DNA from 3 places in the Paenibacillus riograndensis SBR5 genome. Region 1 is predicted to be linked to each of the others. Evidence: predicted binding sites of a transcription regulator. Region 1 holds the regulator's gene; each other region holds the start of a gene.
What was found. The regulator Rex, encoded in region 1, represses fermentation and respiration genes when NADH is low (regulators of the CRP and FNR family bind a similar motif). The targets are predictions, from matches to a motif close to TTGTGAAATATTTCACAA.
Positions count from the first base shown of each region.

Region 1 (10,441 bases):
ACAGAAGGGACGATCGCGAGTGACTCTTTTTTGCCCTTCGGACCTTTTTAGCGGACTATGCTAAAAGGTTTTTTTGTTTGCGCGTTTACGCGTAATAACTGCGAAAAGGGGAATAGAGCCTATGGCTGACAAACAAGCACTGAATATTGTGAAAATGAAAAAAATGAAAGCGGACGGCGTGCCGCTGAGCATGCTGACGGCTTATGATTATCCTTCGGCGCTGCTGGCTGAGGAAGCGGGGATTGACCTGATTCTGGTCGGTGATTCGCTGGGGAATGTGGTGCTTGGCTATGATACCACCCTGCCGGTAACCATAGAAGATATGGTCTATCACACCCGCTCAGTCACCCGTGGAGCCCGGAATACGTTTATCGTGGCCGACATGCCGTTTATGACGTACCACGGAGGTATTGACGAAACTCTGCGCAGCGTGCGCAGGCTGATGCAGGAAGGACGGGCACATGCCGTCAAAATGGAAGGCGGACTGGAAATTTGCAGCACGGTGTCTGCCGTTGTGTCTGCCGGGGTTCCTGTCCTTGGCCATATCGGCCTCACCCCGCAGTCCGTTAATATGATCGGCGGCTACCGCATACAAGGCAAAGACGCCAAGGATGCGCAGCGGCTGATGGATGAAGCGAAGGCACTTGAAGCTGCCGGTGTGTTCGGAATTGTGCTGGAACTGGTGACCGAAGAAGTGGCAGAGGCGATCTCCAAGGCTGTCAGCATCCCGACCATCGGGATTGGTGCAGGCCGTTTCTGCGATGGCCAGGTGCTGGTCTTCCATGATTTGCTGCGTTATGCCTCCCCATACCGGGAGAAACGGTTTGTCAAAACCTACGCTGATGTGGGCACTCTAATCCGTGAGGGAATCAGCAGCTATGTCCAGGAAGTGAAGGACCGTTCCTTCCCGGCGGAGAGTCATGTTTTTAATGCAGATGAGCATGTGCTGGATTCGTTATACGGCGCGGCCGGAAAAGGAGAGGAATAAGATGAGGGTAGTCAGAACGGTTCTGGAATTGCGCGAAGCGCTGGATTATATGCGGATGGGGGGACACACCCCGATTGGTTTTGTGCCGACCATGGGTTATCTTCATGAAGGGCATGCCAGCCTGATCCGCAAAGCGGGAGAAATAGCCAACACAGTGGTGATGAGCATTTTTGTCAATCCGCTGCAATTCGGGCCGAACGAGGATTTCTCTTCCTATCCGCGCGACGAGCGCCGGGATCTGGAGCTGGCAGAGCGGGAAGGGGCAGATATCGTTTTTATTCCCGGCGTTGAAGAGATGTACCCTGAGCCCATTCGCACCAAAGTTAGCGTAAGCTCGCTGACCACACAGCTGTGCGGAGCTTCCCGCCCCGGCCATTTTGACGGCGTGACTACGGTTGTCAGCAAGCTGTTCAATATGGTTCAGCCGGATTATGCTTTCTTCGGACTGAAGGATGCGCAGCAGGTAGCCGTTTTGCGGCGGATGGTGTCCGATCTTAACATGAATGTGGAAATTATCGCTTGTCCGATTATCCGGGAAGAGGATGGACTGGCATTAAGCTCGCGGAATGTGTATCTGAGCGGTGAAGAGCGTACCCAAGCGCTGGTGCTGTCCCGTTCACTCCGCGAAACCCGCAAGGCGATTGAAGAAGGGACTGTCAGAACGGTGGAAGAAGCGCGCAAGCTGCTGGAAACCGTTATTTCGTCCTCACCGCTCGCGGTCATCGATTACGTGGAAATTCTCTCTTTTCCGGGCCTGGAAACGCTGGCTGGCGGGTCTCTGTTAAGTGATGCAGAGGGAGAAGTGATTATGGCGCTGGCTGTGAAGTTTGGCCGGACCCGGCTGATCGACAATAATGTTTTTATCCCCAAGGAGGTACATGCCCTTGTTTAGACATATGATGAAATCCAAAATCCACCGCGCCACCGTAACGGAAGCCAACCTGAATTACGTGGGCAGCATTACCATTGACGAGAACCTGATGGAAGCCGCTGACCTGCTGGAAAATGAAAAAGTGCAGATTGTCGACAATAACAACGGTTCCCGCCTGGAAACCTATGTCATTCCCGGACCGCGCGGCAGCGGCGTTATCTGTCTGAACGGCGCTGCAGCCCGGCTGGTTCAGCCCGGGGATACAGTAATTATCATCTCCTATGCCATATTGTCCTCCGAGGAGCTGGCTGCTCATAAGCCGACGGTTGTATTCGTGGACGCTGACAACAAACCGGTCAAGCTGGCGGATCATGAGCTGCATGCCACGATTGCCTGAAGCTTAAGCCATGCAATGAATGGCAGGGATGAAGAGACCCGTACTTGTGAAAAATGAAGGCAGGCAAGCTTAAGCTGATTTCATTTTCAGTAAGGGTGGGGGTGTCCCGTGTTTCAACATTTATTTGCTGAGATGAACAAGATGCTTCAGGAAATCGCCGAAGACTTTCCAACTGCGGAGGGCGCCCGCCGGAATGATCTTTTATGCAAGTACAACATGCTGCACAGGCTAAGCGATGAAGTGATGGACGAGTGGCTGGTCTTTGCCGAGAAGCTGAGTGAGTTCCGCCAAAATGCGGATTTTTCGCCACCTTCCGAGGAAGAAATGCCACAGATTGAGGCACCCGAGCTGGCCATGGATTCCTTTGTCCGCGGCCAGGGCTACTACAAGCTGCTGATGTACCGCAAATGCATCGAGCAATTCAAGCAAGTCATCACCCGTTATCCCGACAGTCTGGCAGCACATCTGTATTTAGCCATGGCCTATCTGCAGGAAGGGGAGCTGGACGTCTCCTGGGGGCATCTGCATCACATGCTGGCCCTGATCCGCGAGAGGAAGCTGAAGGCCATGATCTACAATGCGCTGGGCTGTATCCGGGCCTCCCAGGAGCGCTACCCTGAAGCCCAGGAGCTATTTAGCCTCTCTTTGCAGCATGATCCCCTGCTTCCCGAACCGAGTGTGAATTTGGAGGTCTGCCGCAGGAGAGGCGGGAAGCTTCAATTTGGACATCAGCTGGTTTCGCTTTTATAATTCTTCATCCATTAAAGCGATGCATCCCGCTTGCCAAGGGGTGTGCATCGCCTTTTTTCGTAACTTCTGTTATGCTGATAAGGAGTCTCAAGTGAAAGGATTTAGAACTTATAATGAAATTTGCCGTGCTTGATTTTGAAACCACAGGAACCCAATCCGTGGGTGAGATCATCCAGGTTGGCCTTGCCATTATAGAAGAAGACCGGTCCATCTCCAGGGTGTATGGTTCCTACGTCAAGCCCGGAACGCCGATTCCCCCCTTTATTACGGGATTGACCGGAATCACGGACAGTGATGTGCAGGACGCCCCTGAACTGGATGAGATGATGATGGAGCTGGTTCCGCTGCTCGACGATGTTGTGCTGGTCGGCCACAATGTGGCTTTTGACTTTCATTTTCTGCAGAATGCGCTTGACCGGTGCGGTTATTTGCCGTTCCAGGGCCGGATTCTGGATACGATTGATTTTCTCAAGATATGCTTTCCGTCACTGACCACCTATCAGCTCGGCGCTGTAAGCGCCCATTTCGGCCTCACGCATGAGCGTCCGCACCAGGCGGACAGTGATGCCCTTGCAACTGCACTGGTGCTGCTGAAATGCCTGGAGGAGCTGTACAGCCTGCCCCTGCTGACCATCCAGCGCCTGAATGAATTGTTTGCGGACGAGGACAGCGATCTCGCCTGGTATTTTGACGGGCTGCTGCATGAGCGGGAAATGGAGACCTTCCAGCCTGAGGGTGAGCTGAACTTTTACCGCCAGCTGGCGCTGGCTGTAGGAGACTGGACGGAGCTGATGCCTCCCAGAGAGGAAGGAACCGGCAATCCTGCGCAGAATATTACCTTTGAGGAATATATGGAAGAGGTGACCCTGCGGCTTAAGGAGACCTTGCCCCAATACGAAAGCCGTGAAGCCCAGGAAATTATGATCCATGAGGTGATAACGGCACTGGAAAGTGACAAGCATCTCTTAATCGAGGCGGGAACGGGCACGGGCAAATCGCTGGGCTATCTGCTTCCGGCCATCTACCACAGTGTGCGCTCGGGACAGAAGGTCATGGTGAGTACGCATACCATCAACCTTCAGGACCAGCTGCGTGAGCGCGACATCCCGCTTTTGACGAATGTTGTGCCATTCCCGTTTAAGGCTGCGGTCTTCAAGGGCAGAGGACACTATTTGTGTCTGCGCAAGTTTGAACATAAAATAAATAAAAAGGACTTCGCGAGTCCCCGGGAAGAAGCGCTTACTGCAGCGCAAATGATTGTGTGGCTGACACAGACCCAGTCAGGAGATGACGAGGAGCTGAATCTGAACGGCCGCGGCGGTGATTTCTGGGAGACCGTGGCCAGCGACACGGATTCTTGTCTCGGACGTTCCTGCCCCTGGTTCCGCAAATGCTATTACCACCGGGCCAAGCACGAAGCCGGAATAGCTGATGTTGTAGTAACCAATCACTCCAAGCTGTTCGCAGACGTCAAGGCCGGTCATCAGCTGCTTCCGGCGTATGAGCACCTTGTTATTGATGAAGCCCATCATCTGGAGGATATTGCCGGCAAGCATCTGGGCATGCAGATGAAATACTTCACGGTAGCCCATACGCTTACACGCCTCTATAAGGACAGCAAAAGCGGACAGCTGCCCGTTCTGCGCCAGACCCTGCAGTCTTCAGGCAACGAACAGGCGGCTGAATGGAGCGGGGTGATCGACAGAATCTACCCGGATCTGCTTACGGTTAGGGAATCTTGGGATGCGCTTAGCGACAAGCTGTTTGCCTTGCTGCCTGAGCGCAGCGATGCCGCAGCAGGAGAAGCGGGACAGCTGGTTACGCGTCTTCTGCCGGGTGCTCAGCCCAAGGGCTGGGAAGAAATCACCGCACTGGAGAACACCCTGAACCTGAGCCTGAGCGAAATTATCCGCAGGGGCGACAAGATGCTCAGCGAAATGCGCGAATCGGAGAGCCAGTCGTCCTCGGACAGTCTGGTGACGGATATCGGCGGGCTTTTCAAGGATTTGGCTTCGATCCGCGAGCAGGTACGGTTTTTTATGAACCTGAACGACGAGAATATTGTCTACTGGATGGAGGGCAGCGGGAATTACCGCGGGAAATCGCTGCAGCTGTATGCTGTTCCGGTGGATGTCAGTGCCCAGCTCAAGGATCTGTTTTTCGATAAAAAGAAAAGCATTGTCCTGACCTCGGCCACATTGTCCGTGGATAAATCCTTTCAGTTCATGATAGACAATCTCGGCCTGGGCGAGTCCGCAGAACAGGGGCGTCTGATGACAGCGCTGCTGCCGTCGCCGTTTAAGTATCGCGAACAGGCGCTTCTCGTTATTCCGCGCGATTTTCCCAGTGTCAAAGGCAGTGTGGGCGATGCCCGGTTTGTCGATAAGCTGGTGCATTCGCTGGCGGAGGCTGCAGTGGCGACCCAGGGCCGGATGCTGGTGCTGTTCACATCTTATAAAATGCTGCGCCAGGTCTATGATCCTCTGAAGGAGGCGCTTGCCTCCCAGGACATCGCTGTTCTGGGTCAGGGTGTAGAGGGCGGAAGCCGCAGCAAGCTGATCCGGCGTTTTCAGGACAGTGCCGCCTCCGTGCTGCTCGGGACAAGCAGTTTCTGGGAAGGGGTAGATATTCCCGGTGAGGCGCTGACCTGTCTGGCTATTGTCAGGCTGCCGTTTCAACCGCCTAACCATCCGCTTGCTGAGGCGAAGGCTGAGCTGCTGCAGGCGCAGAAAAAGAACCCGTTTATGAAGCTGTCGGTTCCCCAGGCGGTCATCCGGTTCAAGCAGGGCTTCGGCAGACTGGTTCGCACTGCACAGGACCGGGGAATTGTTATTGTATATGATACCAGGGTTATCGAATCTTATTATGGAAAGTACTTCCTGTACTCACTCCCTGGACCCAAAATGGAGCATATGCTCACCGATCAGATGGTCCCGCGTATCGCCGAATGGCTTGAAGACGGCAGTGTGTCCTGATTCCACTATACGTTCAAATTTAATTATTTAGAAATTATGATTTTTTCTGTTGCGGAGAAGGTGTGCGCCGCAGGGGCTAGTCCAGAAATAACGGCAGAAATGCCGTTGTTGGAGCGTTGAAGGTCGGCTAGTCCAGAAATAACGGCAGAAATGCCGTTGTAAGAGCACCGCAGGCTGGCTAGTTTGTTCATGGATGTTGTACAGAGAATCATTCCTTAGGCGCCTTCTGTTTTGAAGGGGCGCCGGGAATGATTACTAATTAGCTGCAGCTCTTTAAATTTAAGGTTACGCTAACAATACTTTTAGGAGGAGAAAATATGAAATCGGATAAAATATCAGAGGCCGTGGTGCGCAGGCTGCCTGTGTACCTGCGTTTCCTGAACGATCTCCAGAAGCGTGAAATCTCCACCGTGTCTTCGCAGGAGCTGGGACAGAAGCTGGATCTGAATCCGGCGCAAATCCGCAAGGATTTGGCCTATTTCGGCGATTTCGGCAGAAAAGGCATCGGTTACGATGTATCGTATCTGATTGAGAAAATCCGCCATATCCTGAAGCTTGACCAGCAGATCAATGTGGCACTCGTGGGTGCAGGTAATCTTGGACACGCTTTATCCAATTACAATGCCTATTTGAAGGACACGATGAAAATCACCGCGGTCTTTGATTCCTATCCCCCCAAGATCGGGCAGAAAATCAACTCGCTGACGGTTCAGCCTATGGAAGAGCTGGGGAGCACAATCCGCGAGCAGGGCATCCGCATCGGCATTATCACTGTACCGGACAGCGAAGCGCAGAACGTTGCAGATATCCTGGTGGATTCAGGCATCGAGGCAATCCTCAATTTTGCACCGGTGATTTTGAAAACGCCTGCCAACATCCGGATTCATGCCGCTGATTTTACTACTGATTTGCAGAGCTTGGCTTATTATTTGCATGATGGAAAGGACGAGGCGGAAGATGAGCAGCAATAAAACTGTAATTGTAAATGGGCGTTTCCTGGTGCCGGGAACGGCGCAGCCTGTCCTTAGCGGTTATATGACTATAGAAAAGGATCTCATCACATACATAGGAGAAGTCAAGCCTGTCATAGAAGAAGGTACTCAGACCATTGACGGCAGCCGTCTGCTGTTCATGCCGGGTCTGGTCAATACCCATGGCCATACGGCGATGTCCCTGCTGCGCGGCTACGGGGATGATATGGTGCTGCAGAATTGGCTGCAGGAAAAAATGTGGCCTATGGAAGAAAAATTCACCGGAGACGATGTCTATTGGGGCACCGCCTTGTCTGTGCTGGAAATGCTGAAAGGCGGCACAACCACCTTCCTGGATATGTATGACCACATGGACCGTGTGGCCGAGGTTACCGAGCAATCAGGCATCCGTGCCGTGCTGATGCGCGGGGTGATCGGGCTCTGTCCGGAGGACGTGCAGAACCATAAGCTGGCGGAAGCGGTTGCTTTTGCGCGGAACTGGCACGGAAAAGCGGACGGAAGAATCACAACGATGATTTCACCGCATGCCCCGTACACCTGTCCGCCGGAGTTTTTTGTGAAGTTTGTGCAAGCCGCCCATGATCTGGACCTGCCTATGCATACCCACATGTCGGAAACCCGGCGGGAAGTCGAGCAGAATGCGGCCGATTACGGTTTGCGTCCGGTGGCGCATCTGGAGAAGCTGGGAATGTTCACCCGCCCGTCCCTGGTCGCTCATGGTGTTCATTTGAACGATGAAGAGATTGAGATTCTGGCCCGTTACCATGTAGGGGTATCCCATAACCCGGGCAGTAATCTGAAGCTGGCGAGCGGAGTAGCCCGGGTTCCTGAGCTGCTGCGTGCAGGAGTCACGGTATCGCTTGGCACCGATGGCGCGGCGAGCAATAATAATCTCGACATGTTTGAGGAGATGCGCCTTGCCGCCTTGATCCACAAAGGCGTGAGCGGTGACCCGACGGCGGTTCCGGCACAGGAAGCGCTGCTGATGGCGACTGAATACGGCGCACAGTCGATTTTTCTGGAAGGAGTCGGACGGCTTGCTCCGGGAATGAAGGCGGATTTCATTGCCCTGGATATCGACCAGCCGCATTTCCTGCCGCATACGGATCTCTTGTCCCATGCCGTTTACTCGGCAAGCGCCAAGGATGTTGCGCATGTCTGGGTGGACGGCAAGCAGGTTGTGAAGCATGGGCAGTGCCTGACGCTGGATGAGGAACAAATCCGCCGCAAGGCGCAGGAGACCTTTGAGGGCCTGCTGAAGCGGTAAATGAACATGATCGGTGAGGCATTTTGAAAGAAAGGGAGCTGTACTTTGAAGAAAAGAAGAAAATGGCTTCTGCTGGGGATACTCCTGGTTCTTCTCCTTCTGTTCGGACTAAGCCAGTTCTATGCTTATGTGATGAAAGACCAGTGGAGCGAACGCAGCGCAGCCACAGAGATTGCTGAAGCCAGAGCAGGACTGACAGAGGTGACCCGGGCCCAGAAGTCCGTCTGGGATGAAAATTCGATTTACTGGGTAATGACAGGCCGTAACGCAGCCGGGACGGAGCTGATGGTCTGGGTCCGCTTTACACGGGACGGCAAGCCTGCAGGGGGAGACAATGGTGTATACGCTGAAGAAGTGGCCAAAGGCATGTCGGAGCAGAAGATCCGTTCCATCATTGCCTCAGACTTACCAGGGAGCACCATTAAGCGCCTGCTGCCGGGTGTGTACAACGGAGAATATGTGTGGCAGCTGTTTTATAAGCTGGAGGGACGCTATTATTACAAGTTTTACCGTTTTGCGGACGGAAATGCGATTGGGGACGGCTACAGCCTGCCGAAAAAATAATAAGCGCACGACCCATATTGAGCGGGTGGACAAGTATTTGTCTGCCTGCTTTTTTAACATTTAGGAAATTAGCGTATTCAGTAGAGAGTCGAATATATCTGCGGGTATATATCTTTGAGGCAGAACCAGCAGCATCTGGTGATAAAGATGGGAATATCTTAAGCATCGCCAAAACGGCCGCAGCGCTAATCGTTGCGGTCGTTGCTGTCGATATAAGGGGAAACGGGCTGTCATTTTGCCCAAAAATTAGTACTGAAAATTTTAAATATATTCACACTTTTCTTCGAATTCGTATATACACCTGTGATATACTACTATTTGTACTACGGCATGCTTAAGAGCATGCTAGTCTCGGAAGAGCATTAGGCACGCTATTTAATAAAATTTATTATATTTTTTCACATTTTTCTTATCATTGAGAGGAGGACGTTTCTTGAAACTACGTCTTATGCCAGTACTGCTAACGTCTCTGCTGTCGGCTGCGCTTTTGTTTGGCGGCTGGTATTCCTACCGGGAGTTCGTGGTGCAGGAGCCGCTGCAAAAAATTGTCTCTGCTTATGAGGGAGTGAATGACTCCCATATCTCTATTAAACGCAATGAGGTCACTTTGAAACTTGATTTGCAGCCGGGCACTAAATTGCGCGAGCTGGTGCAGTATGTAAATACTGAAGGCAGATCGGCGATTGACGGCCGTACATTGAAACTGGATGTGGAGCAGCATTCCAGCGAACTGCTGGATGAATATTGGGACCAGGCGATGTTCTCGGTTGCTGAAGCCATGGAGAGCCGTAAATATACATTAATTCCTGCGAAGCTGGATGAACTGAAAGCCCAGAATTCCAAATACAGCAGTGTAACTGCAGCAACTGAAATTGATGACAATAACGTATATGTGAGCCTGAGCGACGGTAAGAAAAGCAAATTTATGATTTTGCCACGTGCTGCGGCAACGATGGGAGTGTGGAATAATGCCTAAGTTCTGGAAAGAGGTATTAATCGGATTTGTTCCTGTGCTGGTGATATTTATGGCTTTTGTCGGGATTAATATTTTCCCCGTGATCATCGCCGCAGGCATGGTTGGCGCACTTCTGCTCATTGCCCATCTGCGCGGGGGGCTGACCGTCAATGCCGGAGGAGACAAAAAACGTAAAAAGAACGGCCCGTCGAAGCTGACCTTTGAAGAAATCGGAGGACAGGACAATGCCAAGCAGGAGCTGCGCGAAGCGCTGGATTTCCTGATCCGCCACGAAGAAATCAGCAAGTTCGGCATCCGCCCGCTGAAGGGGATTCTGCTTACAGGCCCTCCGGGAACCGGGAAGACCCTGATGGCCAAAGCGGCAGCCCATTATACCAACTCCGTATTCGTAGCCGCATCAGGCAGCGAGTTCGTTGAGATGTATGTGGGTGTCGGCGCCGGACGTGTCCGCGATCTGTTCAAAGATGCGCGTGCGCGTGCCCTCAAGGAAAATAAACAAAGCGCGATTATTTTTATCGATGAAATTGACGTCATCGGCGGCAAACGCGAAGGCGGACAGCAGCGTGAATATGACCAGACGCTCAATCAGCTGCTGACGGAGATGGACGGGATTTACAACAATGATACGCCGCGCATCCTGCTGGTTGCGGCAACGAACCGC
Region 1 is NZ_LN831776.1:5,154,464-5,164,904, reverse strand. Features, by position in the region: gene panB (3-methyl-2-oxobutanoate hydroxymethyltransferase) at 122-988, shown strand; gene panC (pantoate--beta-alanine ligase) at 1,038-1,880, shown strand; gene panD (aspartate 1-decarboxylase) at 1,873-2,256, shown strand; gene PRIO_RS21850 (tetratricopeptide repeat protein) at 2,389-3,006, shown strand; gene dinG (ATP-dependent DNA helicase DinG) at 3,120-5,981, shown strand; gene PRIO_RS21840 (redox-sensing transcriptional repressor Rex) at 6,299-6,952, shown strand; gene PRIO_RS21835 (amidohydrolase) at 6,939-8,240, shown strand; gene PRIO_RS21830 (cell wall elongation regulator TseB-like domain-containing protein) at 8,286-8,804, shown strand; gene PRIO_RS21825 (hypothetical protein) at 9,238-9,780, shown strand; gene PRIO_RS21820 (AAA family ATPase) at 9,773-10,441, shown strand, end outside.

Region 2 (10,441 bases), 310 kb from region 1:
CTTCAGGCAATTTTTCCGACCACAGTACAGTCAGGTTTGGCTCTGGAGCTGGTCCCAGATTGTACAGGGTGTGAAGGAAACGGAAGCTGTTCTTGGTAACGCGTGTTGTTCCGTCTACAGACATACCGCCGATGGATTCAGTAACCCATGTAGGGTCTCCACTGAACAATTCGTTATAGTCAGGAGTACGCAGGAACTTGACGATACGCAGTTTCATGATGAAGTGGTCAGCCAGTTCTTGTGCTTGTTCTTCAGTCAAAGTACCTTCTGCAAGGTCACGTTCTACATAGATATCAAGGAAAGAGGATACACGTCCAAGGGACATTGCCGCACCGTTCTGTTCCTTAATAGCTGCGAGGTAACCGAAGTATACCCACTGGAAAGCTTCCTTAGCGTTGTTAGCAGGCTTGGAGATATCCATTCCATGCATTTGAGCCATTTGTTTCAGTTCGCCGAGTGCACGAATCTGTTCGGAAAGTTCTTCACGAAGACGGATAACGCTATCGGTCATGGAATCCACTTCAAGATTCGCAAGATCTTGTTTCTTTTCTTGGATCAGGAAGTCAACGCCGTAAAGAGCTACGCGACGGTAGTCACCGATGATACGGCCGCGGCCATAAGCATCTGGAAGACCTGTGATGATACCGGCTTTACGGACAGCTCTCATTTCAGAAGTATATGCATCAAATACGCCTTGGTTATGCGTTTTGCGGATGTTCGTGAACATGTCAACAATGCCTTGCGGAAGTTCGAAGCCATAAGCTTTAGTGGCATCGATCATCATCTTGATTCCGCCAAACGGTTGAATGGAACGTTTGAAAGGCGCATCAGTCTGAACGCCGACAATTTGTTCCTTGTCTTTGTCAATGTAGCCAGGTTGGTGGGATACGATCGTGGATACTGTGTTAACATCCACATCCAGTACACCGCCATTAGCAATTTCCTGCTTGGTCATTTCGGAAATAATCTTCCAAAGTTCAGTAGTGTTTTTAGTAGGACCTGCAAGGAAGTCTTCCTTGCCAAGATAAGGTTTGATGTTCTTTTCGATAAAATCATTCACATTTACTTTTCTGGACCATTTTCCTTTTACAAAACCGCGCCATCCAGCCTTAACTTCTTGTACATCTTTTTCAATCACCGACATGCTAAATCCCTCCATTTATATTTATTATATTTGTAGAGATCGCGGGCTTGAAGGTTAATCCCGTGTCTCGTGATCCCATAAAAGATCTCATTGTTATAAAATTCACAATTATATCTTCAAATCCGGGACCGTTGTTTATATAAACATTTTAGTTTATTTTCTGAAAAAGAACTGTGACAAATATCACTATTTCGGTGATATTTGTCACTTCCATCCAGTCCCATATTAACCTTTAACCATACTTTTTCCCATACAACCGTTAATTAGTTGTCGAATCTGCCGTAGAAAGCATTGCGGTATACATCAGCAAGTTCGGAAACCAGCGGGAGTTTAGGGTTGGCAGTTGTACATTGGTCTTCAAATGCACGGTCAGCCAGATAATCTACACGGGATTCGAAATCCTTAGGATCGAAACCAAGTGCCTGGAACGACTCTTCGATGCCGAGTTTTTTGTTCATGTCGCGGATAGCGTTGATCAGGCTTGTTACGCCTTCTTCAGTGGTGCGGGCAGGCAATCCCAGAATGCGGGCGATTTCGGCATAACGTTCGTCAGCTACAAAGTGCGAATATTTAGGGAACGAAGCGAACTTCGTAGGTTTCTTAGCGTTGTAGCGGATGACATGCGGCATCAGAATGGCATTGGTACGGCCATGGGCAGTGTGGTACTGTCCGCCCCATTTGTGCGCCAAGCTGTGGTTGATGCCCAGGAATGCGTTGGCAAAAGCCATACCAGCCAGCGTAGATGCGTTGTGCATTTTTTCGCGGGCAAGCTTGTCGCCTTGCAGTGCCGATTTTTCAAGGTATTGGAATACCAGTTGGATAGCTTTGATAGCCAGACCATCCGTATAGTCGCTTGCCATAACCGAAACGTAAGCTTCGATGGCATGTGTCAGAACGTCCATACCTGTATCGGCAACAGCTGTTTTTGGCAGGCTGTATACAAACTCAGGATCGATGATCGCTACGTCTGGAGTCAGCTCGTAGTCAGCCAATGGGTATTTCGTATTGTTGGCAGTAGTTTTATCAGTAATAACCGCGAAAGATGTTACTTCAGAACCGGTACCCGAAGTAGTTGGAATCGCTACGAATTTCGCTTTGTTTCCAAGCTTAGGGAATTTGTATACACGTTTGCGGATATCCATGAACTTCTGTTTCAGACCGTTAAAGTCAGCGTCCGGATGTTCGTAGAACAGCCACATGCCTTTGGCAGCATCCATTGGGGAACCGCCGCCGAGTGCGATGATGCAGTCCGGCTGGAATCTGTTCATCATAGCTGTACCTTTTTCTACAGTTGTGGTCGACGGGTCCGGTTCAACTTCCGAGAACACTTCGATCGCTACTGGAGTCTGGCGTTGACGCAGGTAGTGCTCAACTCTTTCTACATAACCCAGTTTAACCATCATTGGGTCAGTGATAATAGCTACGCGTGTGATATCAGGCATTTTGGCCAGGTACTGAGTGGCACCTTTTTCGAAGTAGATCTTGTCAGGTACTTTAAACCATTGCATATTCACGGTACGACGGTTCACCCTTTTCACGTTGATCAGATTGACAGCAGTTACGTTCTGCGATACAGAGTTGCGGCCGTAAGATCCGCAGCCCAGAGTCAGTGAAGGGATATTCGTATTGTAGATATCGCCGATTGCGCCATGTGTGGAAGGCGAGTTGACGAGAATACGTCCGGTCTGCAGACGGTTCGAGAACTTCATGATCACTTCTTCGTTATGGGAGTGGATGGCCGAGCTGTGGCCCATACCGCCAAATTCAACAACCTGTGCCGCACGTTCGATACCCTGGTCAGCATTTTTAACTTTGTAGCAAGCCAGAACCGGGCTCAATTTTTCTGCGGACAGCGGATATTTGGTGCCTACGCCTTCAAGCTCTGCTACCAGAATCTTAGTGCCGGCAGGAACCTGAATTCCGCACATTTCAGCGATTTTCACTGCGGATTGACCTACAATTGCAGGGTTTACTGCGCATTTTTCCACGTTCATTGCGCCGCTTGTCAGTTTGGCAGCTTCTTCTTTATTTACAAAGTAGCAGCCGTTGGCAATCATTTTCTTCTTCACTTGGTCGAAGATCGCTTCTTCAATGATAACTGCCTGCTCGGAAGCGCAGATCATACCATTGTCGAATGTTTTGGAAAGGATGATGTCCGTTACGGCCTGATCGATATCGGCGCTCTTCTCAATGAAGGCAGGCACGTTACCAGGGCCTACGCCAAGAGCCGGTTTACCGCAGCTGTAAGCTGCCTTAACCATTGCCGAACCGCCTGTTGCCAGGATCAGCGCAACGTCCGGGTTGTTCATAAGCGCGTTTGTTTTGTCCATCGTAGGCAGCTCGATCCACTGGATGCAGTTCTCAGGAGCGCCGGCTTTTACGGCTGCGTCATGGAGAATTTTGGCTGCTGCGGCACTACACTCTTGCGCAGATGGATGGAAACCGAATATAATAGGATTACGTGTCTTAGCGGCGATCAGTGCCTTAAACATCGTGGTGGATGTTGGATTGGTTACCGGTGTGATACCCATTACGATTCCGACCGGTTCGGCAATTTTTTGGAAACTGTCATATTGATTGTCTTCTACTACGCCTACTGTCTTGTCATACTTAATGCCGTGCCAGATATATTCTGTTGCGAAGATGTTCTTCGTGATTTTGTCTTCATAAACGCCGCGGCCTGTTTCTTCTACGGCGAGCTTTGCCAGGTACATGTGCTTGTCGAGTCCTGCCAGAGCCATTGCATGAACGATTGTGTTAACCTGCTCTTGATCCAGCTGCATGTAAGCTTCTTGAGCTTTCTTTGCTTTATCCACCAAAGTCTGAATATACTCTTCAGCAGTGGTTTGTTTCACTTGGGCGGCGACTTCGTTCTTAACTGCCATCTCCCTCGTCCTCCTGTCAATTTTTAGGTTGTTTTTCTCTACACATTCATCTTATCACATCGCATCAGGGTTGTATAGTGAAATCTTTCACAAAGTATAAAGTTTTTTTTGATTTGTTTTCAAAGCGCTTTCATTCGCTCTTAATCAGGATTATGTTCCATTTTATGTATGTTTTCTCCGTTATTTTTGTCTTTTTTGCAAACGTGAATTTTTTCACTTGACATATTTCCCCTTCAAATAGCTTTTTCGTCTTTGAATACACGCCCACTGCGATGTCCCCGAATCCCTGTCTAAAATGGAAAAAGACCGGAAATTTCCCCGGCCTTCTTCTCAACTATTTGGTTATCTTCACGGACTGCTCTTTCTCCGCACTACTCAACCTTAATCGTATCAAAGAACTTTTCCTGTACGGTTTTAGCTGCGGCGTCAAGCTGGGCTTTGGAGTCCGTGCCTTTTTTGGAGAAAAGCTCCTGAATCACATTGGACATCGTTGCATAGTAATCCTGTGTGTTGTATTGCGCCTCCGGCTTGCCATCCAGCAGCCCCATAATATCCGGGTTGTATTGATAGACAATATCGTACTTGTCATAAATAGCTTTGGTTTTCTTGCCAAAATCAGAATCGGCGGCATAGTAGTCCAGAAGCGGCGGGATGAAGTATTTGCCGTCCGCTTTGCGCTGCTGCAGAATCGCATCCAATGCTTCCAGCCCTTTGTCGGAGAAGTAGTCAAAAGTGATATAGCGGAAAGCCATCTCCTGCTCGTCCGGGGTGGCATTCGGGTTGATGACCAGATAGTCGCCGCCGAGTACGCCCGTGTGCTTGCCGCCCTTTTCCGCAGCGGGCATTGGATAAGTGAGCACATCCTCCGGTTTCAAGCCGCCCTGGTTCAGGGCTTGCTCGATCACACCGTCGGAACCGGCCATGACCATCGCTGTGCGTCCTTGCTGGAACGCGCCTACAGCGTCGCCCCAGCCCAGTGCCCAGTCCTGAGGAATGGCATTGGCTTCCCATCTCAGCTTCTTATAGAAATCCAGCGCCTTCACACCTGCCTCGGAGTTAAAGGTTGCTACCACTTTGCCGCCGTCAACCTTCTGGATCTCCCCGCCGGCTTCGAACAGGAAGTTGGTCCAGTTCCAGCCCGCTTCATTGCCTTTGCCCATCGGGGCGATACCGGAGATGCCTTTTTTGGCGTCAGCCGCTCCTTTGGCGGTGTTCAGCATATCCTCCCAGGTCCAGTCCATGGGCGGAACAGCTACACCTTTGTCATCCAGCATTTTTTTATTAAGCATCGTTGTGGTGACATAACCTTTTTGGGTGATGCCATACACCTTGCCGTCAATGATGAACTGGTTTTGCAGGACGGGATTGATCTGGTCCTTGTACTCATATTTGTTCCACAGACCGGTGATGTCCGCCACCCAGCCCTTTTCGACGAGGAATTTCGCTTCCGTGGCATACGTATTGAAGAAGGTCGGGGCTTCATTGGCAGCCATTTTCACACCGATTTCACTAACGTTGTACTGCCAGTCGTCTTTGACAATCTCCACATTCGGGTACTCTGCCTGGAAACGCTTGATCTTATCATCTTCCTGCGCCCGCACTTCCGTCAGGTCCGGTGTAGGATAATGGATCTTAATGGTGACCTTGCGGTCTTTAATATCATCTGCCGGCGCATTGGTGGCTGCACTGTTGTCTGCCGCTTTGTCCGTGGCGGCCGGTGATGCTTCTCCCCCCTCTGTTCCCTTGGCGCTATTGTTGTTATTGTTGCCGCTGCACGCGGATAACAACGATCCTGTCACCAGGAGACAGGCTAGGACGCTGGAAAATTTACGCATTGAAACTCCCCTTTTCCATTCATAGTTAGCTTACAGATTTATCTTAAGAGAGAACCCGTGTCCGCACGAGGTGCATTTATATTCCTTTCATGTGCAGGTTTACGGTCTGTGGTTCAAACGCACACCCCGTGTTACCCCTTCACTGCCGACAAAGCCACACCGCGCATAATAAATTTCTGGAACAGCAGGAACACCAGAATCGGCGGCAGAGAAACCAGAAAGAGAATGGCAAATTTGATATTGGTGTTGAGCGCCTTAACGGCGATTACATATTTATAGATCGCTGTGGCGAGAGTGTATTTATCCTCACTGTGCATAACAAGGGACGGCCAGAACCAGTCATTCCAGGCAGTTGAGAAAATAAAGATCGCCAGTGTGGCAAAAATGGGAATGGACAGCGGCACAGCTATCGAGAAAAAACTGCGCGGCTCCGAGGCCCCGTCAATCCGTGCGGCTTCAAAAATCTCCGGATGGATTCCGTCAAAAAAGTTCTTCAAAAGCAGGAAGTAAAACGTATTCGCTCCCGCCGGCAGCCAGAATGCCGCATACTGGTTCAGCAGTCCAAGCTCCTTCAGATTGACGAAGTTCGGAATCATATAACTGGTCGCCGGGATAAACAAAGTCATCAGGAAGAAAAAATAAAACACCTTGCGGTAAGGCACGTTCATCCGGGAAATGCTGAAGGAAGCAAGGCCAAGTACAATAAGAGTCACAGCCATATTCCCCACGAAAATATAGAGTGTGTTTCTGAGGAACACCAGCAGATCGATATAGTTCAGCGCATCCTTCAAATTGCCGAAATGCCACTCCTGCGGAAAAAAATGCGGCGGAAAGGAATTGACCTCCGTGTTGGATTTGAGACCGTTGAACATCGTCATCAGGATCGGATAGAGCATGGTAAAGACCATGACCAGGATGAAAAACACCATAATCCCGTAAACGATTTTGTTGCTTGTTTTTTTCAGATCATGTTCGGAAAGAATGCCTCTGTCTGCGCTCTTCATGTTAGTTGTCCTCCTTGTTCAGCTTGAACTGCACAATGCCCAAACCGCCGAGAACAATGAACATCAGCATGCCAAGCGCCGTCGCCGTTCCGTAATCCAGCCGGGTAAAAGCATACTTTACAATCAGCAGCGCGTAGGTCAGCGTGGTATTATTCGGGCCTCCATCCAGCAAAGCAAGCTGTGACTGGTAACCCTGGGAGGTGGCAATAATCTGCAGAATCAGCATCAGGACAATCAGATTGCGCAAAGAGGGCAGTGTGATATGGCGGATACGGGCCCACACCCCGGCACCGTCAATTTCAGCAGCTTCGTACCAATCGCGGGGAATACTGAGCACAGCCGCCAGATAAATGAGCATCCCCGAGCCAAACTGCTGCCAGGTTTCCATAAAAACTAACGAGATCATCGACCACCTGCTGTCCGTCAGAAAAGAGATTTGATCCGCCCCCATTGTCCCGAGCAGCGCATTGATGGGTCCGACCGGATCGTACAGCCATCTCCACAAGCCATACAGCACGACAGCCGGCAGTACAAACGGCAGATAAGCCGCCACACGGACAAAGCCGCCGAATTTCCGCAGCTCGGAAATGGCGATGGCAAAGGCAATCGGCACCCAGAAGCCGATCACCAGGCAGAGCACCATGTAATACAGGGTATTTTTTACAGCAATCAATACATCCGGGTCCGTAAGCGCTCTGGCATAATTATCGAGGCCGGCAAAGGTATTGCCCTTTACGAAGTCCACGGTATAGAAGCTGTACATAAACCCTTTAAAAATTGGAACCCACATAAACAATACAAAAATAATAATGGCGGGTAAGAGAAACATATATCCCCAAAAGTTTTTTTTCCAGCGGTTCTGTTTGTGCGGTTTGCGCTCAAGCTTCGCCGGCATTGTCTCGTGGATTGAAGCGGTTTGGTTCATCTGGCTCCCTCATTCCTTTTGTCTTTCAGCACTTGCACCAAGCGCTGCCTGCATTAATTGTAGAAAAGGAGCCGAAGCCTGAACATGTCTATATCTACCGCAATCGTAAGCGTTCTTACTTCTTCAGTTCGCTGGGGCTGATGCCGTAATATTTTTTGAAAATCTTGCTGAAATGCTCCGGGGACTCATAGCCCACCCGCTCCGCAATCTCGTAACGGCGCAGGTCAGTATGCAGAAGCATCTCGCGGCTGTCCTCCATCCGCAGCTTGATGACATATTCCCACAGGTTGTGGCCTGTATTTTTTTTGAACAGATAGCTCAGGTAGTTGGGGCTGACGTGATTTTTTTTGGCCACCTCATGGATCGTCAAGCCCTTCTGGGCATAGTTCTCGTCGATATACTCCTTGGCCTTCTGCACAATCAGGTTGCTGTGCGTATGCAGCTCCTCGGCTGAAGGATCGGCGGCATAGCTGCTCCAGTTGAAATCACCGTAGTAGAACACATAGTAATCGGAGTGCTCCTTGTTCCACTGAATGGCCTTTGAGGCTTGGCGGTTCAGCACATCCATAAAGGACAAGCCCTTAAGGATCTGGCTGATGCCAATTACGGCATTCAAATGCAGGTACTTATGGATATTTAAATGCAGAGTGCGGCCCAGCACATCCAGCCGGTTGATCTGACCCGCAGCCGATTCCTCATAGGTCTTCTCATCCCACTGGATCACAACGGTGATCTCCTCCTCCGGAGAATAAAAAGCCACCGTACTCCACTCCTGGTCCAGCAGCTCTTTGGCAATGTTAAGCGCGGCATAACGCAGCAGCTCCCGGTCGCGGAAGGTGTATTTTTTCTCCCCGTCTTCTTCCGGCAGCGGCAGTTTGATCTTGATTACGGAGAAAAAAGGCCCCTGCAGCTTCAGCTCATCCAGCTTCCGCAGCTTCTGCTCATCGCCCAGCACAGAGGCAGGCTCTTCAATGAGCGCGTTCAGCAGCCTGCTGTATTCGGGCAGCGGCTCCTCCAGGCGGAAGCTCTCGCCAATCCCGGCCATGAAGGTGGCCAGCTCCGGGGAGGGTTTGTCCATTTTGAGCAGCACATTCCGTACCGAATCGAGAAAATGCTCGCTGTTCAGCGGCTTGATCAGATAATCCTTCGCCCCCAGCCGGACGGCCATCTGGGCATATTGGAACGTCTCATGAGCGGAGATGATAATGGTCTGCACCCATGGTTTGGCCAGCTTGGCGTGCTGCATCAGCTCAATGCCGCTCATGGCCCCCATCTGGATATCCGTCACCAGCAGATCAACCTCCTCCATGCGGATAACATCCAAGGCTTCAAAGCCGCTGTTTGCGGTATAAATATGGCCGATCTCCAGTCCCGAGGAAGCCAGCAGGCTGCCCAGCCCTTTGCAAATCAGCGGCTCATCGTCTACAACCAGTACATTAAACATCTAAGAGGCCACCTTTCTATTGTTGATTCTCCGACTTGGGAAGTTTAACCGTGACGACTGTCCCTCCACCCTGGCGGGGTGCGTAGCTGATTCCATATTGGGAGCCAAAATGCAAGTGGACCCGCTGATTGATATTGCGGATGCCGTAGCCGCCGGCCGGACTCGTGCTCTCATCATTTAAGATCTGCTCAATGGCCCTGCAATCCACCGGCTTGTAGCCGTTATCCGCTATGGTAATCAGAATTGTGTCCTCCTGAAGAACCGAAGTGATCAGGATTTCCCCGTCCTCAGCCATATTTTTGACACCATGGATGATGGCATTTTCGATCAGGGGCTGGAGGGTGATCTTGGGAATGAGATTCGTTTTGGTCTCCGGGGCAATGTTCCAGATGACCGTGAATACGTAGTCATACCGGTGCTGCTGCAGCTTGATATAGGCACTGGCATGCTCCAGCTCCTCCTCCAGCGTAATCAGCTCCCGGCCCCGGCTTAAGCTGATCTTCATCAGCTTCGATAGTTCCTTGATCATTTCCGCGGATTCGACATTGCCTTCCAGCGAGCTTTTCCAATAAATGCTCTCCAGCGTGTTATAGAGCAGATGCGGATTGATCTGCTGATAAAGCAGCTGCAGCTGGGATTCCTTCTGCTTCAGCTCCATCTGGTATTTATACATGATAAGACTATTCAGCCTGCGGGCCATATCGTAAGTAGAAGCGATCAGTACACTGACTTCATCATTGGTCCCTCTCTGCGGGGTCTCGGGAACACGGTTGCCCGGCTCATATTTGCGCACAAAAAAAGCCAGCTTCTGCAGTGGAGTCATGAGCGAACGCCAGAAATAAGTAATAATAATCAGCCCGAAGAGCGCGTAAGCAACCGTTATGTATTGAATCACCCGCTTCATTTCCTTCTGCTGCTGGAGCAGCGCTTTGACCGGGACCTTGTAGACCAGCTTCTGGGCAAACGCATGGTTGTTGTTCACAACATAGATGAAGTCATCCGTGATAATGTCCTCGGTTCCTTCGGGATCACCGGTCTCAGCCCCCTCCGGCAGTTCAATAACCTCTCCAGTCGCATTGGTGGTCGAAGCCAGCACCTGGTTGTTCATATCGGTCAAATAGATCTCGCCTTCCGGCAGGGAAATGGATTTCAGCGACTCGCCGATTTTGGACTCCATCTTGGTGACCACCAGCACGCCGATGGT
Region 2 is NZ_LN831776.1:5,462,373-5,472,813, forward strand. Features, by position in the region: gene pflB (formate C-acetyltransferase) at 1-1,144, opposite strand, end outside; gene adhE (bifunctional acetaldehyde-CoA/alcohol dehydrogenase) at 1,408-4,029, opposite strand; gene PRIO_RS23270 (ABC transporter substrate-binding protein) at 4,401-5,864, opposite strand; gene PRIO_RS23275 (carbohydrate ABC transporter permease) at 5,996-6,868, opposite strand; gene PRIO_RS23280 (carbohydrate ABC transporter permease) at 6,870-7,763, opposite strand; gene PRIO_RS23285 (response regulator) at 7,909-9,237, opposite strand; gene PRIO_RS23290 (cache domain-containing sensor histidine kinase) at 9,254-10,441, opposite strand, start outside.
Region 2: the regulator Rex is predicted to act here: its motif matches at 4,105-4,122, upstream of adhE (bifunctional acetaldehyde-CoA/alcohol dehydrogenase).

Region 3 (10,441 bases), 3.9 Mb from region 1:
CTGCTGTTCGCTGCCGCGCTGGCCTTATGTCTGCTGGCGGCTCTTCTGTTTAAAGGTTTCGCGGAGCTGCCGGCAAGCCGGCAGGGGCAAGCATACAGCAGACGTTCCCGGAGAGCTGGACCCGAAAAGAAAGCCGTTTCACCGCTGTCCGGGGAAAGCGAACAGTCTCAGCAGGCAGCAGCCAACGCCCCAGGGCTCCCGGCGGCAGCATTAACGCCGGTTGTTTACCGTTTTCGGTTCATGGCACTTGTCAAAGCAGAATTGGGCCTCATGCTTAAGGGGAGTTCATGGTTATGGTTTGCCGTTGGAGCCGCTCTGAATATCCTTTGTCTTCTTTTACCGCTGGATAATTCATTTTCTTTCTTCTGGCCGCTGGCGTGGATTTGGCCGCTGACTCTCTGGTCCGCTATGGGCTGCCGTGAAGTGATGCATGGCACACATCTGTTCCTTGCCGCCAGTCCCAAGCTGATCGCCAGACAACTGCCGGCTATTTGGGCAGCGGGATATATCGTTACAGCTGCAGCGGGCGGCGGCATTCTGGTTCGTCTGCTTATAGAAGGCGATATGGTTCACGCCTTGTACTGGCTGCTCGGCAGCCTGTTCATTCCGACGCTGGCCCTCGTGTCGGGCGTCATTACACATTCCAAAAAACTGTTTGAAGTTCTCTATATGCTGTTGTGGTATATCGGTCCGTTCAACCAGGCTCCGGGGGTTAACTTTCTGGGAACGGACTTGCCAGCCCGCTCGCTGGGCCAGGCTGGCTTTTCTGCCTGGCTGCCGCTGGCCGTCTGCTTCGCTCTAACCGTTGTCCTGTTGATCTCAGCTTTCGTGGGCCGCCGCCGGCTTGCAGCTGTACACTAAAGCTGCATCCGGTGTACCGCTGTCCAATGAAGGCGCTCAGGTAGGAATCGGCGTTAGAGTTTAAGAGAATAGCTGCGTAAGTCAAAACGGTCCGCCCGGATGCATATACCGGGCGGACCGTTTTTTATAAAGATATAAGAATTTATATGCTTCACACTATAAATTATCCTTCTATTTCTCGCTGAAACGGGTACCGTCCTATTAAGGACGGCGTAGGGCTCCATTAGCGGACTGAAGCGGACAGAGGAGCCCTTATTTTGCCAAAAGCCTTACTTATTCAGCAGTTACGGACTAGGGGAGCCGTTATATCCTTCGATGGAGCCTGGAATAAAGGGGAAAGGGACAAATAAATGCATCTGAGTCCGTTGTCTTGCGGAATAGACGAATCTTCCTTCAATAACGGCTCTCCTGTCCGTAACGGCTGCGGATCGATCGCGAAGGAATAGGACGATCCGTCTTTACCGGCTTCTTCGCAGGTGCTAGTTGGAAAAAGGGAACTTATTTTTCCGGAAATTAAGAAATCCTGAGAGTGAAGTGGAAAAAGTAAACTTAATTGGGCCACATTTCTGGTCCAATGGCGAAATGAGCTGAATTAGTGTCCCTTTTTCCACTTCATCTGCCCGAGGGTAGGTACTTCGACAAATTAGTGTCCCTTTTTCCACTTAAAAAGTTGCCGTAGGATTAATGGGGTGTCGTTCTCCAAGTAACGCTAGAATCAAGACGGCTGTGCTGTCCCGTGGAGGACGGCACAGCCGTTTTTGAAGCCTTCAATTGATTCTGGCCTTAAGCGTACCAGCCCCATACGAAGATGTACAAGGTACCGAAAATGGTGACCAGACCGACAAACAACGCATAAGCGATATTAATGTACAGCTCTTTCTTGGTATCTGCCGCTTCCCCGATGTGCATGAACACGAACAGCTGCAGGGAAGCTTGAATAATAGCTGTGACCAGCAGTACGGCCATATTGGCCCCCTTGGACAGATCACCGTAAATAACGATCAACGCTGCGGCAGAAAGGACCAGAGAGGCCAGATAACCCATCACATGGCGAATTGGAAACAGTTGCTTCATCATGTCACATCAGTCCTTTCAGGTAGACGAAGCTGAAGATAAAGATCCAGACAACGTCCAGGAAGTGCCAGAACAGTGAGAAGATAAATGCTTTGTTGGCTGTAGCCGGGTTGATGCCCTGACGCCACACCTGAATCATAATTGCCGTTCCCCACAGGAAGCCGAAGCTGACGTGCGCTCCGTGCGTTCCCAGCAGGACGAACAGACTGGAAAGGAAGCCGCTGGTCTGCAGCGTGGCGCCTTCATGGACGTAGGTGAAGAACTCGTCAATTTCAATGCCGATAAAGCCGAGACCCATCAGCAGTGTGATGGCCATAAGGACCATCATCGCTTTTTTGTAGCCGAGACGCATGGCGTGAACCGCCAGACCGATTGTGAACGAACTGGTCAGGAGCAGGAAGGTTTCAATCAGCACCGGGCCGATTTCGAACAATTCACTTCCGCTCGGTCCGCTGGCAAAACGGTCCACCATGACAAAATATACCGTGAACAAGGTAGCGAACAACGGAATTTCAGCTCCGAGAAAAACCCAAAAGCCGAAGATTTTATTGCTGTTCTCTTCTGTAGAGTATTCCAGCGGCTTGGACGCATCTATTTTCATACAGTCTCACCCCGCATCAATTTCTTTTCTGTAGCCATAACTTCATCCACTGAGATGTAGTAGCCGTGATCCCGGTCAAAGGACATGGCTGCCAGCATGATCAGCACACCGACTCCGGCAACAATCGCAGGAATCCACATGCTGAAGACCAGGAAGAATCCGAGGAAGAAGAAGATCACACCCAGGATAAACGGCTTGCCGGTATTGCTCGGCATGTGAATCTTGGTGATTTTGTCCTCGAACAGCGGCATGTTATCCTGCTTGGCGGACCAGAAGGCGTCACGGGTCTGCACTTTTGGTACAACCGCAAAGTTGTAGACCGGCATTGGGCTATGTGTAGCCCATTCCAGGGTGCGTCCATCCCAAGGATCGCTTGTGGTGTCTCTCGGCATGTAGCGTGTACTCCAGTAGATGTTGTAAACCAGAAGCACGAAGCCGATTGCCAGACCCACCGCGCCCACGAAGGACAGCATATTGAGCGGACCGAAGCCCGATTCCTCGGAATAGGTGTACATCCGCCGCGTCATCCCCATCAGTCCCAGGAAGAACAGCGGGAAGAATGTGACGTTGAAGGAAATCACGATCCACCAGAAGGAATGCTTGCCCAGGCGTTCATTAAGACGGAAGCCGAACACTTTTGGGAACCAGTAGTGGAACCCGGCAATAACCGCGAACACGGCCCCCGGAATCAGCACGTAGTGGAAATGCGCGACCAGGAACATGGTGTTGTGGTACTGGTAGTCGGCGCTGGCCATCGCCAGCATGACACCGGTCACCCCGCCGATCGTGAAGATTGGAATAAATGCCAGTGTGTACAGCATCGGTGTTGTAAAGGTGATCCGCCCTTTTCGGAGCGTAAACAGCCAGTTGAATATTTTTACCCCGGTCGGCACTGCAATCGCCATGGTCGTAATTGAGAAGAAGCTGTTGACCATTGCGCCTTGCCCCATGGTGTAGAAATGGTGGGCCCAGACCAGGAAGGACAGGAGCGAGATAATCAGCATACTGAACACCATGGAGGTGTAGCCGTACAGGTTCTTTTTAGAGAAGGTGGCAATAATTTCACTATAAATACCGAACGCCGGAAGAATAACGATATATACCTCCGGATGGCCCCAAACCCAGAACAGGTTGGCCCAGAGCATATCCATCCCGCCGTTGGCCATCGTGAAGAACTGGGAGCCGAAGAGGCGGTCGAACATCATCAGCGCGAGCGCCACGGTCAGTACCGGGAAGGCGAAGACGATAATGACGTTTGTAATCAGCACGGACCAGGTGAACATCGGCATTTTCATCAGCTTCATGCCTGGAGCGCGCATTTTAAGGATGGTGACGATAAAGTTAACGCCTGTGATCAGAGTCCCGATACCGGAAATCTGCAGCGCCAGGGAGTAGTAGTTGTTCCCGACCGTCGGGCTGAACTCCAAACTCGCCAGCGGGAAGTAGGCTGACCATCCGGCATCCGGCGAGCCGCCGATGACGAAGGAAATGTTAAGCAGCATAGCCCCGAAGAAGAAGAGCCAGAAACTGACGGCGTTGAGGCGCGGGAAGGCCACGTCGCGGGCGCCGATTTGCAGCGGTACAATAACATTCATCAGACCGATGATAAACGGCATGGCCATGAAGAGGATCATGATCAGACCGTGGGTGGTAAAGACCTCGTTATAATGCTGCGCGTCGAGGAATTTCATTTCCGGTGCTGCCGTTTGCAGACGCATCATTATGGCGTCCACGCCGCCGCGGAACAGCATGAGCAGGGCGGCGAGGATATACATGACGCCGATTTTCTTATGGTCAACCGTGGTCAGCCATTCGCGCCAGAGGTAGCCCCATTTTTTAAAATAGGTAAGCCCGACGAGAATCCCGATGGTAGCAAGTGCGATACTGACCATGGCTCCGTATATCAAGGGTTCGCCGTGAACCTTAAATTTGTCTAAATCCATTAGGGTGGCTCCTTTCAGGTTGTTTCATCAGGCATGTCATTAAGAATTGCTGTCGTGTGTATGTTCATCCACCGGTGAGCTTGGCAGGGGCTGTTCGACCTCGGGATTCGGTTTACTGTCGAACTCGGTCTCGCTGGAAGGCTCCGGTGAAGGATGGATTTCCTTATTGTCCTGATGCTCCATGCTTCCGTTATCCATATCCATTTCTTTGCCGCCGCCGCTCATATGCTCGCTGTGTTCTCCCGGAGGAGGGCTGAACTCAAGATGGGTGGACGAATAGGTTTTGCGTCCAAGATAATCGGTAGCGAGCAGGCCTTTGAATTCCTTTTCCGTAAGCTTGGGAGCGGTTTCCTTGACCTCTTTCACCCAGTCGTCGTAATCCTTGCTGCTCATAACCAGTGCTTCAAACTCCATGTGGGCGAAGCCTTTACCGCTAAAGTTGGCGTTTCTGCCCATATAAGAGCCTTCGGTATCTGCGGAAAGGTGAAGCGTGGTAAGCATGTCGCTCATAGCGTACTTTTGTCCGGCAAGCTGCGGAATCCACAGACTGGTAATGGAACCGAAAGAGTACATTCTGAACTCTACCGCCCGGTGAACCGGCATGTTCACGTAGTTAACCGTTTCAATGCCTTCCTCCGGATAGCTGAAATGCCATTTCCAGTTGGAGGAGGCGGCGTAAATGACCAGCGGAGTCTGGTCTTTGTACTCTACGGCCTGATTCTCGACAGCGTTGGTCGTTTTGACCGTCACGACGGACAGGAAGGCCACGATAATGATCGGGATGACGATCCAGATCGTCTCGAGGACCTTATTGCCCTCCTCATGCTCTGGAATGTATCCTTCATTGCTTTTCTTGGCCCGGTACTTCACCAGTACAAAGATATATAAGATGTAGACAACCGCCAGAACACCAAGCATAACCAGAATGGAAAGGATGATGGTGTCAGATAAAGTTCGGGCAGACGGCCCCTTCGGGTTCAGAACGGTGAGTGAACTGCATCCCGGCAGGAGGAGGATGAGGCTGAGAAACAAAGCGTATAACGGTCCCTTTTTTTTCATATAGAACTCCTTCCTTCAATAGTTCTTTTCATGCGCCGATCGTTGCGGGCAAACATTAACCTGTATCTATAGTAAGAACTACTTACCCATAATGCAAAATACATATTTTGTAATAAAATACACAATAGTCCTTAAAAATGTACATTCGGTTAAATATATGTGATCAAATTGTTACGAGATTCTAAATGTATGATAAAGATCACAGTAACGGTGCGCCTTTAGGTTATTTTAAGAAAGTTCAAATTTTGTTCATGATTTCACAAATGTTACTATTTTCGTCACAATTATTTAAGCTGAAAACGTCCTGATTTTGCGGGTTTTGCTTGCTGCGACAGCGCTCGACAAGGTTTGGTTATTTTCTGAAAAAAATGACGATATGTCATTTCTCACAGCGAAACAGTTACAACTTTTTGTGCTCCTGGTTACAATCTCTCAAATTACGGTATATCTATTTATGCTAAAGTAGTAGGTAAATATACATAGATTGGAGATTGTTTCACGTGCCTATCAAAAAAGTAGTGCTCTTATTCTTGTCTTTTTTTCTTTGCTTCGGAATCCTGCAAACTACAGCAGATGCAGCGGGAGCAAACAAATCTTTGAAGCTCGGAGTGAACGATTCATTAACCAAAATCACAGCCGTTTCGGAAAAAAACACCTATTATGTCCCTCTCCGCGCTTTGGCGGCAGAGCTGAAGTGGACCCTCACCGGTCTGCCGGATGGCATTCAGGTGGACGGCGGGGGGCGCACACTCCGTCTGCTGGGGAATAATGGGGGAGCCCGGCTTCAGGATGGAACGGTTGCCCAGGCAGACACGTTTCAACGGGATGGATCATTAATGGTCCCGCTGAAGATCAGCGCCTACCTAGGATATAGAATATCCTTTGAACCGGATAAATATTTACTGCGGGTCCAGGATGGTTCGGCGGCACTTGATGACACCGCGTTCGTAAGCAAGTACAAAAACGAACTGGCGCCGCCTGCGCCTGCGGAGCCTGCACAGAATCCGCCGGCGGCCAAGCCGGGAAAAACCCTGTATCTGACTTTTGATGACGGCCCGTCAGCTACAACGCCTGAGCTGCTGGACATTCTGAACAAGTATGGGGTCAAAGCTACATTTTTCATGCTTGGACCGAACATGAACCGCTATCCTTCCCAGGTTAAGCGGATCGCGGAAGAGGGGAACGGGCTGGGACTGCACGGCATGACGCACCGCAAAGAGAAATTCTATGCTTCTGCTTCTGCCGCGCTTGCTGAAATGAACGGGGACAACGATGTGCTGCGGAAGATCACCGGCACCGGCACAACCCTGATCCGTCCCCCATATGGCAGTAAGCCATATTTCACTAAGGCCTTCAGAGACAAAGTGCTGGGTCAAGGCTATCACCTGTGGGACTGGAACGTGGATTCCGATGACTGGAAATATAAAGAGGACAGTGTTACCATCTACAACACCGTAATGGGCCAGGTGCATAAGCTGCAGAAGTCCAAAACCAATCCCGTTATTCTGATGCATGACCAGAAAGCAACACTTAAGGTACTGCCGCGCCTGCTGGAATCGCTGAAGAAGGAAGGCTATACCTTCGGGATTATCACGAAGGATATGGAGCCGGTGAATTTCTGGAAGGACAAACGTTAACGGTTGTCAGGATACCAAAAGAGCAAGCTGCGAGGTGAAAAACCCTCGCTGCTTGCTCTTTTTGCTGTTTAAAATTATATAAAGCGAACTTGAAAAACGAACAAAAGGGAAAAGGGATGGAGGGGGAGTGTAAATATCTTAAGTTCACTCTATATAGTTGATTTATGAGGTGATTGCACTTCATACAATAGAATGTTTATTTTTACGCGTTGAATCGCACTCTGCTGTATTTCATGCAACTGATTTCCGGTTCTGGAGCCAAAAACAGCATCTTCAGGGAATTCAAGTGTACAGAGTGCAATAGATTGAGCTTTTCGGCCGATATAGGAGAACTTCTGCTGCAGAAAGTGCAACAGAATATGCGCCTGAGCAAAGTCATTTGTACAAATAACTTACGATCATATGTACCAGCTCGGATTTCAGCCGTTCAGTTGCGATACGCTGCTGGGAGAACGAGATAACGTCAACGATGGCGCTTACCGTTTCGAACACGATCACGGAAGCGGCCTCCATGTCTTCTGTTTTTAGCTCATCCTGTCCCATCTGCAGATATTCGAGTGTTCTGATGCGGCCTGCTTCATACTGTGCATCCATTAACTGCTTAATCTCCTCATCGCTATGGTACATGATCGTCAGCTCCCGATGGTAGCCTATAAAGGCCTCATGGGAGATCAGGAGGGTGTCGACCAGATGCATGATCAGCTCGGAACGGTCGATGGTTAAGAAGTTGATCTCTGACATCGAAGCATCGATCCGGGCCAGAAGATCTGTACCATAGTTCTTGAGCACTTCGATGAAAACCGCTCTTTTATCCACAAAATAGGAATAGAAGCTGCCAGTTGATACTCCAGCCGCCGCTGCGATTTGCTTGGTATTGGTCTGATGGAAGCCCTTGTCCGAAAACTGCTTCATGGCAGCTTGGACAATAGCCTCCCTGGTCCGGATGCTGCGTTCCTGCCGTGGTGTTCTGATCTTGTCTTCCATATCACTCATGTCAGATTGCTCCCCCTTGTAGTACTGATTGTAGAGGAGGGAATTCAGGCTGTCAATAAAAGTTGAACTTGATTTCATATTTAATCATTGACAAATGTGAACTATGGTTCATATAATCAAAAACATGAACTGTAGTTCACATTTTGGATAGTCTTTTGGAGGATGATGGAGATGAGTGTAAGAATGCGCAGAGCTTTATCTTTTACAGCAATCGTACTTGGTTTTTTTATGGCGCTGCTGGATACGACGATTATTAATATCGCCCTGCCGGAGATGACGCGGCATTTCGGCGGGAGTGTGTCGCGGATTTCCTGGGTGATGAACGGGTATAACCTGGCTTTTGCCGTGTTCATCCTGACTGCTTCCCGGCTGGCAGATCAATTTGGCCGAAAGAAAGTGTTTATTTGCGGAGTTGCTCTATTTACACTGACTTCCCTGCTTGCCGGGTTCGCAACATCCCTGGGAATGCTGATTCTGCTGCGGGTCATTCAAGGCTTGGCCGGGGCCATTATTGTTCCGGTCACCATCCCCTTGACTACGACCACTTTTCCAAAAGAGATGCATGGCCTGATCATTGGCATATGGGGAGCCGTTTCGGGGGTGGCTGCAGCGAGCGGTCCGGCGCTTGGCGGGATTCTGACGCAAAACCTGAGCTGGGAGTGGATCTTTTTTGTTAACGTGCCGCTGGGTGTGCTGAGTATTGTGCTGACGGCTGTCTTCATTCAGGAATCGCGGGATGATACGGCAGGCCGTTCGATTGATTATGGCGGAACCCTTGGAATTACCGGAGCCATGTTCTTCATTACGTATGCACTGATCAAGGTGCAGGATTATGGCTGGAGTTCAGGAAAGACCCTTGCGCTGCTGGGTGCGGGAGTTGTGTTTCTGCTGCTGTTCATCCTTACACAGTGGAAAGGGAAGGAGCCTATGCTGCCATTGTCACTGATGCGGATACGTACCTTCAACAGTGCTTCCCTGACCCTGCTGATTGTCGGTGCGGCACTGATGAATCTTTCCCTGCTGACCTCCTTCTTCCTGACGCGGATGATGGGGATGACCGAGCTGAAGGCCGGGCTTGTGCTGTCCATGGTCGCTGTAGGCTCCATCGTCAGTTCGGCGGTTTCCGGGCCGCTCTCCGCGAAATACGGCAGCCATCTGTTCGCTGCAGCCGGTATTGTAGTCACGGGCGGTGCGATGTATTCCATGAGCGGGCTTCACGCTGACTCGGCGGTGGCGGAGGTAGTGGTGCGCCTGCTGGTGGCAGGTGTCGGCATAGGCCTTACAATGGCGCCGGTGATGTCTTCCGCTGTCCGCAACGTTCCGGAGGACAAGGTGGGCATTTCTTCGGGAGTCACCAATATGGCGAAGTCGCTGGGCAGCGTCATTGGAGTAGCTATTATAGTGACTGTGCTGCAGCACAACATGGACAGCGAACTGGGAAAAGCGGGGAATCACCTGTCTGAGGCAATCCAGGCAGATGTTAAGCTGCAGCCCATTGTCAAAACTGTTCTAGCGGAAACAGCAGCTTCCATCAGTAAGGAGGGGGCTGCGCCGATGGGAGGAACCAGCGGCAAAGCTGATCCTGCGGCAGCCGTGGCACATGCGGTGGAGCTTGCTGCGGCAAAGCTTCCGCCTGCGGAACAAAAGGCTTTTGCAGCGGACAGCGCCAATCAATTGCGGGAAGCCAAGCTGCTCTTGTCTCAAGCGGGGAACGGGATGCAGCAGGCAGCTGTTGAGGGATTCCGCCGGACCTTTGTTTTTGCCGGCCTGCTGATGATTCCGGGGATACTGTTCGCTCTCCTGAGCGACAAGCGGCGCAAGCCCGAGGAGCCGGTGGCAGTAGCCGAACCGGCGGTGCTCGAGCGGTAGCTCCAGCTCAGAAAAGATCAAGCGGCTCTTTTGCAGAGCCGCTTCTTTTTATGTTGACAGCAGCATTATACTGTATTAATAATAGTAGTACAGTTAATACACTAGAATGTTTGCCGGATACAGCACACGAAAGGAGGACTGTTATGTTCGAATTGGACGTCCGCAGCCGCAAGCCGATCTACGAGCAGTTGAATGATAAAGTCAAGGAGCTGATCATGCACGGGATTTTACGCGCGGATGAGCAGCTTCCATCGGTAAGAACCTTGTCCTCACAGCTTACAGTGAATCCCAATACCATTCAGAAAGCCTACCGCGAACTGGAGCGGGAAGGCTATATCTATTCTTTGCAGGGCAAAGGGAGCTTTGTGGCTCCGCTGCAGCAGGGGCAGAACGAGAGCAAAAAA
Region 3 is NZ_LN831776.1:1,294,637-1,305,077, forward strand. Features, by position in the region: gene PRIO_RS05585 (hypothetical protein) at 1-861, shown strand, start outside; gene qoxD (cytochrome aa3 quinol oxidase subunit IV) at 1,645-1,938, opposite strand; gene PRIO_RS05595 (cytochrome (ubi)quinol oxidase subunit III) at 1,940-2,536, opposite strand; gene qoxB (cytochrome aa3 quinol oxidase subunit I) at 2,533-4,479, opposite strand; gene qoxA (cytochrome aa3 quinol oxidase subunit II) at 4,519-5,538, opposite strand; gene PRIO_RS05610 (polysaccharide deacetylase family protein) at 6,039-7,175, shown strand; gene PRIO_RS05615 (TetR/AcrR family transcriptional regulator) at 7,551-8,168, opposite strand; gene PRIO_RS05620 (MFS transporter) at 8,340-10,037, shown strand; gene PRIO_RS05625 (GntR family transcriptional regulator) at 10,181-10,441, shown strand, end outside.
Region 3: the regulator Rex is predicted to act here: its motif matches at 5,784-5,801, upstream of qoxA (cytochrome aa3 quinol oxidase subunit II).